Regions from separate parts of the Planococcus versutus genome, predicted to be linked through region 2. Evidence: predicted binding sites of a transcription regulator. Region 2 holds the regulator's gene; each other region holds the start of a gene.
The links. The regulator CtsR, encoded in region 2, represses protease genes until heat stress. The targets are predictions, from matches to a motif close to ATGGTCAATAAAGGTCAAACA.
Positions count from the first base shown of each region.

Region 1: clpP (ATP-dependent Clp endopeptidase proteolytic subunit ClpP) is a predicted target of CtsR. The motif match lies at 1,971-1,991, and genes of this name have one in related genera.
Region 3: I858_RS11875 (ATP-dependent Clp protease ATP-binding subunit) is a predicted target of CtsR. The motif match lies at 1,941-1,961, and genes of this name have one in related genera.

Region 1 covers NZ_CP016540.2:1,069,242-1,072,524, forward strand. Annotated here, with positions in the region: gene whiA (DNA-binding protein WhiA) at 1-878, shown strand, start outside; gene I858_RS05380 (HPr family phosphocarrier protein) at 932-1,189, shown strand; gene clpP (ATP-dependent Clp endopeptidase proteolytic subunit ClpP) at 1,283-1,894, opposite strand; tRNA gene I858_RS05390 (tRNA-Arg) at 2,066-2,137, shown strand; gene I858_RS05395 (glutaredoxin family protein) at 2,244-2,474, shown strand; gene I858_RS05400 (sugar-binding transcriptional regulator) at 2,582-3,283, shown strand, end outside.
Region 2 covers NZ_CP016540.2:85,769-89,051, reverse strand. Annotated here, with positions in the region: gene I858_RS00445 (ATP-dependent Clp protease ATP-binding subunit) at 1-7, opposite strand, end outside; gene I858_RS00440 (protein-arginine kinase McsB) at 4-1,095, opposite strand; gene I858_RS00435 (UvrB/UvrC motif-containing protein) at 1,085-1,618, opposite strand; gene I858_RS00430 (CtsR family transcriptional regulator) at 1,631-2,101, opposite strand; rRNA gene rrf (5S ribosomal RNA) at 2,415-2,529, opposite strand; rRNA gene I858_RS00420 (23S ribosomal RNA) at 2,669-3,283, opposite strand, start outside.
Region 3 covers NZ_CP016540.2:2,320,196-2,323,478, reverse strand. Annotated here, with positions in the region: gene I858_RS11890 (Cof-type HAD-IIB family hydrolase) at 1-465, opposite strand, end outside; gene I858_RS11885 (prolyl oligopeptidase family serine peptidase) at 622-1,389, shown strand; gene I858_RS11880 (metal-sulfur cluster assembly factor) at 1,457-1,765, shown strand; gene I858_RS11875 (ATP-dependent Clp protease ATP-binding subunit) at 1,982-3,283, shown strand, end outside.

The DNA.
Region 1 (3,283 bases), 980 kb from region 2:
TTTCCGCAATGATCCGAATGAATGGTACATTATCGTTTTCCAATCGTCAACTAAGCCTGGATATCCAAACTGAAAATGCAGCAATTGCACGTCGTATTTATACGTTGCTAAAACGTTTTTACAAAGCATATCCTGTTGAATTACTAGTTCGAAAAAAAATGCGATTAAAAAAGAACAATATTTACATTTGCAGAATTCGAGAAGGAGCGAAGCATATTCTCGAAGATTTAGAGATTTTGACAGAAGGTTTTCAATTTCAACATCAGATTGTTAAAAGTTTAATTGAAAAAAACTGCTGTAAACGATCTTACTTGAGAGGTGCTTTTTTAGCGGGTGGCTCGGTTAACAATCCCGAAACCTCGTCTTATCATTTAGAAATTTACTCTCTTTATAAAGATCATGCCGAGTCATTGGTTGATTTAATGAATGAATTCCATTTAAACAGCAAAACGATCGAACGCAAAAAAGGATTTGTGACCTATTTGAAAGAAGCTGAAAAAATTTCTGATTTTTTAAGTATTACCGGAGCGCATTCGGCGTTATTAAAATTCGAAGATGTTCGAATTATTCGTGACATGCGTAATAGCGTAAATCGTCTTGTCAATTGTGAAACAGCTAACTTAAACAAAACCATCGATGCTGCTTTGCGACAAGTAGAGAATATTCGTTTTATCGATGGAGCTATCGGAATCGATCAATTACCAGAAAGACTTCGTGAAATTGCCCGACTTCGAGTAGAGTACCAGGATGTAACATTAAAAGAACTAGGTGAAATGGTATCGGGTGGAAGCGTTAGTAAATCCGGTGTCAATCACCGTCTCCGAAAAATCGATGAGATTGCTACATCACTGAGAAATGGAGAAATGATTGGCCGTTAATTGGTTGGTGGTGCGTTCATATAGAAGAAAGTTAGTTTTAGAGGAGGATGAGTATGGTTGAAAAACAAGTGAAGGTACAATTGAAAACGGGTCTCCAAGCCAGACAAGCTGCTTTGTTCGTTCAAGAAGCCAATCGGTTTAATGCAGATGTTTACTTAGAAAAAGACAATAAAAAGGTTAACGCGAAAAGTATTATGGGCGTTATGAGCCTTGCAATTAGTAAAGGGACAAATGTTAAAATTTCTGCTGAAGGCTTGGATGAAGAAAAAGCCGTCCAGACCTTATCGCAAGTTATTGAAAAAGACGCGTAATACCATAAGAAAAATGGTTGTCTGCCTACATGGGTGAGCAATCATTTTTTTATCTAAAAACCCCTCACAGCGCAAAGGCCGTGAGGGGTTTTTTTAGATATCTTTTTTGTGATCTTCAGGTAATTTACTACGCGTGATTACTTGGTCAATCAGGCCGTACTCTAACGCACGTTCAGCTGTCATGAAGTTATCACGATCTGTATCTTTCGCGATCACTTCGATTGGTTGGCCCGTACGTTCTGAAAGAATTTGATTCAATTTTTCGCGAAGGTGTAAAATACGTTTTGCTGCAATTTCGATTTCTGTTGCTTGTCCTTGTGCACCACCAAGCGGTTGGTGAATCATCACTTCCGCATTTGGAAGTGCAAGGCGTTTTCCTTTTGTTCCAGCGGCAAGTAAGAAAGCTCCCATTGATGCGGCCATACCGATACAGATGGTTTGAACGTCTGGACGGATAAACTGCATTGTGTCATAGATTGCCATACCAGCAGTGATGCTACCGCCGGGGCTGTTGATGTAGATTGAAATATCCTTATCTGGATCTTCTGCTTCAAGGAATAGAAGTTGTGCCACAATAGAGTTTGCAACATTATCGTCAATCGCGCTGCCCAGCATAATGACGCGGTCTTTCAACAAACGTGAGTAAATATCATAAGCACGTTCGCCTCGGCTAGTTTGTTCAATTACTGTAGGAATTAAGTTCATAGAATAGTTCCTCCTCGATTAAGTGTTTTACAAACAATGCTGAAAGTTTCTCAGCTGTACTATTATCATACACACCATGGTCAAGAAAGGTCAAATCTAACGAATTGAAAAATGCCACTTGATTAAGTCGACATATTTTCGTATAATAGAAAAGTCGCCAATAGCGATTTGGCCCTCGTAGTGTAATGGATCACACGTAAGATTCCGGTTCTTGAGATGAAGGTTCGATTCCTTCCGAGGGCATACAAAAGACGAAATGACTTTGTTCACTCTTTTTAAGTGAACTGAGTCATTTTTTTCTAGAAAAAAATGACTCAGTCAAGCTGATGTAGTTGAAAGGAAGTTGAAAATGTTTACCTTGTATACACGGAGCAACTGTCCGCTATGCGATGAAGCCAAGTTAATGATTCAATTAGTTAATGAAGAGATCCCTTTACTCTATACAGAAATAGACATTGAAAGCGATGATACGTTGAACGAAAAATACATGTTGATGATTCCAGTATTAGAGAAAGACAACAATCTATTGTTATATGGCAATATTGGTTATGTGGATTTAATGGAAGCGTTAGAAACTTAACGCTTCTTTTTATTTGCAATTAATAGAAAGATTAGGTAGAATGAAACTAGTGGGACAGATAAATAAATGCTGGGACGAAAATTGACCAGACAGAACGGAGTGGAAATATGGATGCATTATCTGACGCTCAGCAAAAGCTGATGCCGGAAATGTCCGAGCTCCTGAAGAAAAGGTATCAAATTTTACAAACAATTTGTTTAGAGCAACCAATCGGCAGAAGAACTTTATGTGAAATTGCTGGGGTAACAGAGCGTGAAATAAGAAAAGATACGGACCTTTTGCGAAATCAACAATTAATTGAGATGAAAACAGCCGGTATGATTGTGACTTCACAAGGCATGGAAGTGCTCGAGAATCTGAAAAAATTTGTTCGCGAGCTATCTGGATTAACAGATATGGAAGTCGAGTTGCAAGAGATTTTAAAGATTTCGAAAATCGTTATCTTACCGCAAGACAGCGATGAAATTCCTGCAGTAAAGTCTCATATTGGCAAAGAAGCTGCTCGCTTTCTTGAAAATTTGTTCAGCACTTACAAAAAAATAGCAGTAACTGGTGGTAGCACTATGGCAGCTATTTCAAAAGAAGTAGTAGGTAGTAAAGCTGACCAAGCGCTTCAGTTTATTGCAGCACGTGGTGGACTTGGCGAAGATGTTTTACATCAAGCGAATACCATTGCCGCGGCTTTTGCTGAAAAAACAGGAGGTTCATTTAAAACGCTATATTTGCCTGATCATTTAAGTGCAGAGGCGTTTGCGATGATGATGAAAGAGCCGGTTATCAAAGAAATGATGAATTTGTACGATCAAGTA
Region 2 (3,283 bases):
ACATCATGCAAGATCCTCTCCTTCACTATTTCTATCTTTTTTATTCAATCGCTCTCGGAATAACTTTGCCCGAGCAAAATCACGTTCTCTAGGCTGTAACGGTTTATCTGCATACTGCTGCAAGAATGCCGGTTGCATAAAAATCATTAATTCATTTAAGATTGACATGTCTAGATCTTGAATCATCTTTAAATCAATACCCAAACGAACATCTGACAGACGCGTCGCAGCTTCTTCTGTCGTCAGCAGTCTCGAGTGGGTAAGAACACCAAGTGAACGATACACCCGATCTTCTAAAATCATTGGTGAATTTAACGCAATGGCTTCTCGTGCTTTGCGTTCTTGCTGAATAATTTGCTCAGTCATATTCTCCAAATCCTGAAGAATTTCGTATTCAGATTTACCTAATGTCAATTGATTGGATATTTGATAGACATTTCCTAGTGCTTCGCTACCTTCTCCATAAATACCTCGAACCACCATGCCCAATCTTGAAATTGCAGGAATGATTCGTTGAATTTGATGTGACATGGTCAATGCAGGCAGATGAAGCATAACTGACGCTCTCATTCCAGTACCTGCATTTGTCGGACAACTAGTTAAATAACCATACTTCTCATGAAAAGCATATGACAAATTCTTTTCTAGTAGAGAATCTAATTCATTGGCTATTTTAAAAGCTTGTTGAAGCTGAAAGCCGGGTTGAAGACTTTGGATACGCAAATGGTCTTCTTCATTTACCATAATACTTAACTCTTCATTTTCAGACAATAAAACAGATCCTGAACGCTGACTATTTACGAGAAAAGGACTAATCAAATGTTTTTCTACTAGTACTTCTTTTTGTAATTGAGCAAGCTCTTCAATACTGATATGGCTAAAATTATAATCTAATTCATTTCCTTTATCTAATAATACAGAAGAGATTTCTTTATCTACTTTAAGTGCTTCATCTTCTGTAAACGAATAAGGAAATTTAAAGTCTGTTAAATTTCTAGCCAACCTAATTCTCGTACTCATTGCAATATCTACATTTTCAGCATTGTTCGTCATCCAACTACTTGCATGAGGTTGAAGAAATCGTTCAACTGCCATCTGCAGCACCTCCTTCAAGTTTTGCACTTAATGCTTTTACTTCGTCTCTTAGTCTTGCAGCTTTTTCAAAGTCTTCTTCTTGAATACATACCTGCATTTGTTTACGAAGTTCTTCGATTTCTTTTTTAATTTTTAAGGTAGTGCCATATGAAGCTGGTATTTTGCCTTTATGCTCTATATTTCCATTATGGAAACGTTTGAATATTTCATCCAGATGCGGTGAAAACGCGTCGTAGCAAGAGTCGCATCCAAACTTCCCAAGTCGCAAAAATTTAGAAAACGTAAAGCCACAAGAAGGACACGTAACTACTTCCTTTCTAGCCGGGCTGGTAGACGCTTGCGAATTAGGAAACCAATTTGATAATAACTGATGAATGGCTAATGGATCTTGTTCAAAAGCGACATTAATACTATGATTTTCAGCAGCACATACATGACATAAGTTACGTTCTATTATCTGTCCGTGTTGCTGTTGTTTAACTATAACTGATGCAGAACGTTCTCCACATTGATCGCAAATCATCTTTTCACTCCTTTATATGTTTGTTTGATATTTAATTGTAAAAAACATCGCTATGAGAATACGTGCTCGAACTTCATCTCGTGTAGGAATAGGTAACAGCAGCGTGCCTCGATCAACAGCGCTAAGAATAAGTTTAGCTTCTCGTTTAGAAATAATTTCTTCATCCAGTAGTCTGAAGACTATATCTTCCGCCATTATTTGTGTAGCTCCATGTTCTAAACGCTCGATAACCTCTGCGATGACATCTGATTTTTGATGAAGCCTGATTCTTTTGATACGAATATATCCACCGCCACCACGTTTACTTTCAACTAAATAACCACGATCTATAGTAAATCGAGTATTAATAACATAGTTTATTTGAGAAGGCACGCACTGAAATTTCTCGGCGACCTCGCTACGTTTAATTTCGATATGATCTCTTTCGCTTAATTCGATAACTTGCCTTAAATAACCTTCAATTACATCTGAAATGTTCCGCATCACTTTCACCTCTTTGATACATGATATGCAAAAGCTGACTTTGACTATATTTGACTTAAGTATACACTAAGGTTTTTGTAGATATCAAATAGTACGTTTTGAGAATTTCATTTCTGCAAGATTCTGCATTCGTATACCAAAAAATCCAGTGCTGGATCTTACGGATCTTTTAATGTTTAAGTCATCGCATAACATGTTAATTGCATCACACGTCTGTAAAGCTATTCCTTAAGTTTTATTTATTTTCTTCTATTCAACGCACAAAAAAGCCGTTACCGGAATCGGTAACGACTTTTTGTGTGTGGTCATTGTTGCCCAGCGACGTCCTACTCTCACAGGGGGAAACCCCAACTACCATCGGCGCAAAAGAGCTTAACTGCCGTGTTCGAGATGGGAACGGGTGTGGCCTCTTTGCCATCATCACTGGACTATTTTTTTCGAAAGACAAGATTTAGTATACCAGTACTCCTGGTATTTTCAAGCTTTTTTTCAAAAACTTGTACTTATTCTTTCAAAACTGGATAAACGACAGGTGAAACAAATCGTGCATGATTCGCGTACAGTTTGTTGGTTAAGTCCTCGATCGATTAGTATTCGTCAGCTGCACGTGTCGCCACGCTTCCACCTCGAACCTATCTACCTCATCGTCTTTGAGGGATCTTACTTGCTTGCGCAATGGGAAATCTCATCTTGAGGGGGGCTTCGTGCTTAGATGCTTTCAGCACTTATCCCGGCCACACATAGCTACCCAGCGATGCCCTTGGCAGAACAACTGGTACACCAGCGGTGTGTCCATCCCGGTCCTCTCGTACTAAGGACAGCTCCTCTCAAATTTCCTGCGCCCGCGACGGATAGGGACCGAACTGTCTCACGACGTTCTGAACCCAGCTCGCGTACCGCTTTAATGGGCGAACAGCCCAACCCTTGGGACCGACTACAGCCCCAGGATGCGATGAGCCGACATCGAGGTGCCAAACCTCCCCGTCGATGTGGACTCTTGGGGGAGATAAGCCTGTTATCCCCGGGGTAGCTTTTATCCGTTGAGCGATGGCCCTTCCATGCGGAACCACCGGATCACTAAGCCCGTCTTTCGACCCTGCTCGACATGTACGTCTCGCAGTCAAGCTCCCTTCTGCCTTTACACTCTGCGAATGATTTCCAACCATTCTGAGGGAACCTTTG
Region 3 (3,283 bases), 1.0 Mb from region 2:
CGGAGCGTGGATCAGTATGGAGGTTGGGTCAGTTTTTAAGTAACTACGCAAATCGCCAGTGGTGATCGTGGGATCTCCAAATCGAAAGATGTCCATAAGTTTTTCGTCATGTTGATGAACATACACATCGTCTAAAACTTCAGCTACGATATTATGGAAATTATAATCATACATAGACTCTACTACTTCATGAACCGTGTTCAATCCAATAGGAGTGTGGTACATTCCCCAGTTACTATTTCTCGGATGATGAACAAATGCACCATTGAAGTTGACGATTGGCGTTGATAATCCTAACTCTTTGTAAAAAGTTTCACTTGAGCGATAAGGTCGACCCGTTGCAATCATCACTTCGTGTCCTGCTTCTATTGCTTTATTTAAAGTCAGTTTAGTTTTTGGTGAAATGATTTTTTGGTCTGTCAATAATGTTCCATCTAAATCAAGAACAATTAAATGTTGCTTCATAAGTAGCCGTCTCCTTTCTATCTATACTCAGTGTAGCGATAGTACAGGGGATTCGTCAAAAATTTTAGAGAAGAAAAGGCTTTTCTGGAGAGAAGATGGGTATTTGCTGGAAAACCTGAAAATTGGTAGGATTGAAAGTGAAGGAAGTGAATTTAATTGAAAGTAGAAAAACAAATGTGGGAACATATCCCGTTGCTTCACATAACACCAGACCAACATGAGCATTCTGCATTACCAACAGTGGTCTTTTTTCATGGTCATATGAGTGCTAAAGAACATAATTTGCATTATGCATATCAATTAGCTCAAAGAGGACTTCGTGTGATTTTACCGGATGCTCTTTTTCACGGAGAACGAAGTGAGGCATTAGATACAGTTGAAATCAGTTTACGGTTTTGGGAAATCGTCCTGACTTCTATAGAAGAGTTGGCATTTTTGCACGCCGAACTTCACAAGCGAGATTTAGTCGTCGGCGAATTAGGAGTGGGTGGTACTTCTATGGGAGGCATCACTACAATGGGAGCCATGATTGTCTATCCATGGATCCAAGCTGCAGCTGTAATGATGGGAGCAGGTAATTATGTAGAATTGGCTCAAGCACAAATGACGCAATACGAATCTAGAGGTTTTGAGTTACCGGTGAGTAAAAAAGAAAAAGAGCACATGCTAACAACTTTAGCGCTATTTGATAGTGTTCAACACCAAGATAAATTCAATAAACGTCCTATTTATTTCTGGCACGGTGAGCAAGATACGACAGTTCCTTTCGAACCAACATATCGTTTGTACAAAGATCTTAAAAAACAATACGAATCGGTACCGGAAAAAATTGTTTTCCATCGTGAACGAGAAGCAGGACATGCAGTAAGTCGAACAGGCATGCTTAACGCCACACAATGGTTTGCCAAGCATTTATCTGAGTAATCATGTCAATTCCATTTTCGTACAAAGTTTGTTAAGATGAGATTACTAGTAAAAGGAGGGATTTTAAATGGATCAAGATATGAAAGATAGCATGATGGGTGCATTAGAAACAGTAATCGATCCCGAGTTGGGAATTGATATCGTCAATTTAGGACTAATTTATGATGTGTTGTTGTCAGAAGATGGATTTGCAGTAGTCACGATGACATTAACATCAATGGGTTGTCCAATGGGACCGCAAATCGTACAAATGGTTAAAACCGCTTTGTATGAGTTACCGGAAGTAGAAGAAGTCGATGTAAAAATTGTCTGGCAGCCAGTATGGGGCAAAGAACATATGTCACGCTATGCAAAAATGGCACTAGGCGTCAGATAAGCAATACTTGAACAACCTCACTAGATTTATTCTAGTGAGGTTGTTTCTGTTTGTGAGTGAAATATATTTATAAAAGGTCATACACAGCAAATCAACCAGTTAAATATAGAGTATAAAAGAATCGGCTGAAAAACCAAAATAATTGCTAACTTACAAAAAATTAGCTATACTTTAATTAGTCAAAGATAGTCAAACTTTTTAAAAGGAGTGGTTGTTATGGTTCAATCCCCAAATAATGAAGAACAAAAATCCCCATTAGAGCAATTTGGACGCAATATGGTGGAACAAGCACAATCAGGAAAAATGGATCCAGTCATTGGTAGAGATCAAGAAATTCGAAACGTGATTCGAATCTTATCGCGTAAAACAAAAAACAATCCCGTGTTAATCGGGGAACCTGGTGTTGGTAAAACAGCGATTGTTGAAGGATTAGCACAACGTATTGTTCGCAATGATGTTCCAGAAGGATTGAAAAATCGAACAATTTATGAACTTGACATGAGTGCATTAATTGCCGGTGCTAAATACCGTGGAGAATTCGAAGAGCGATTAAAAGCGGTGTTAAAACAAGTAAAAGACAGTGAAGGACAAATCATTTTGTTCATTGATGAAATTCACACAATTGTTGGTGCAGGTAAAACAGAAGGGGCAATGGATGCAGGGAATATGCTGAAGCCCATGCTTGCTCGTGGTGAACTATACTGTATTGGTGCGACAACACTAGATGAGTACCGCATGCATATTGAAAAAGATCCTGCTTTAGAACGCCGTTTCCAACAAGTACTAGTACGCGAGCCATCTGTCGAAGATACAGTATCGATTTTGCGCGGTTTAAAAGAACGTTTTGAATTACACCATGCTGTCCGTATTCATGACCGTGCAATTGTTGCAGCGGCTGCCATGTCGGATCGCTACATTACAGAGCGCTTTTTACCAGACAAAGCGATCGACTTGATAGACGAAGCTTGTGCAATGATTCGTACAGAAATCGATTCGATGCCGCAAGAACTGGATGAAGTAACACGCCGGTTGCTACAGTTGGAAATAGAAGAACAAGCATTGATGAAAGAAAAAGACGAAGCGAGTAAAGTTCGCTTGGAAACTTTACGTGAAGAAATTAAAGAACTACGAGATTCTTCAGCAGGTATGAAAAATCAATGGCTTAAAGAAAAAGAATCATTGAAAATCATTCAGCAAAAACGTGAGCAATTAGATCAGTTTCGTAGACAATTAGAAGATGCGGAAAATAAGTATGACTTAAACGCAGCAGCTGTTTTGCAACATGGTAAAATTCCAGCACTCGAAAAAAAATTAATAGCATTAGAGGCAGACTTAGAAAACGAAGGTGCTGAACGATTGCTGCGTGAAGAAGTAACAGAAGAAGAAGTAGCAGGAATTGTCGCAAGATGGACAGGTATTCCCGTCACGAAATTAGTAGAAGGTGAACGCGAAAAGCTGTTGCGTTTAGGCGAAACTTTAAAAGAACGCGTCATTGGTCAAGACAAAGCAGTAGCACTT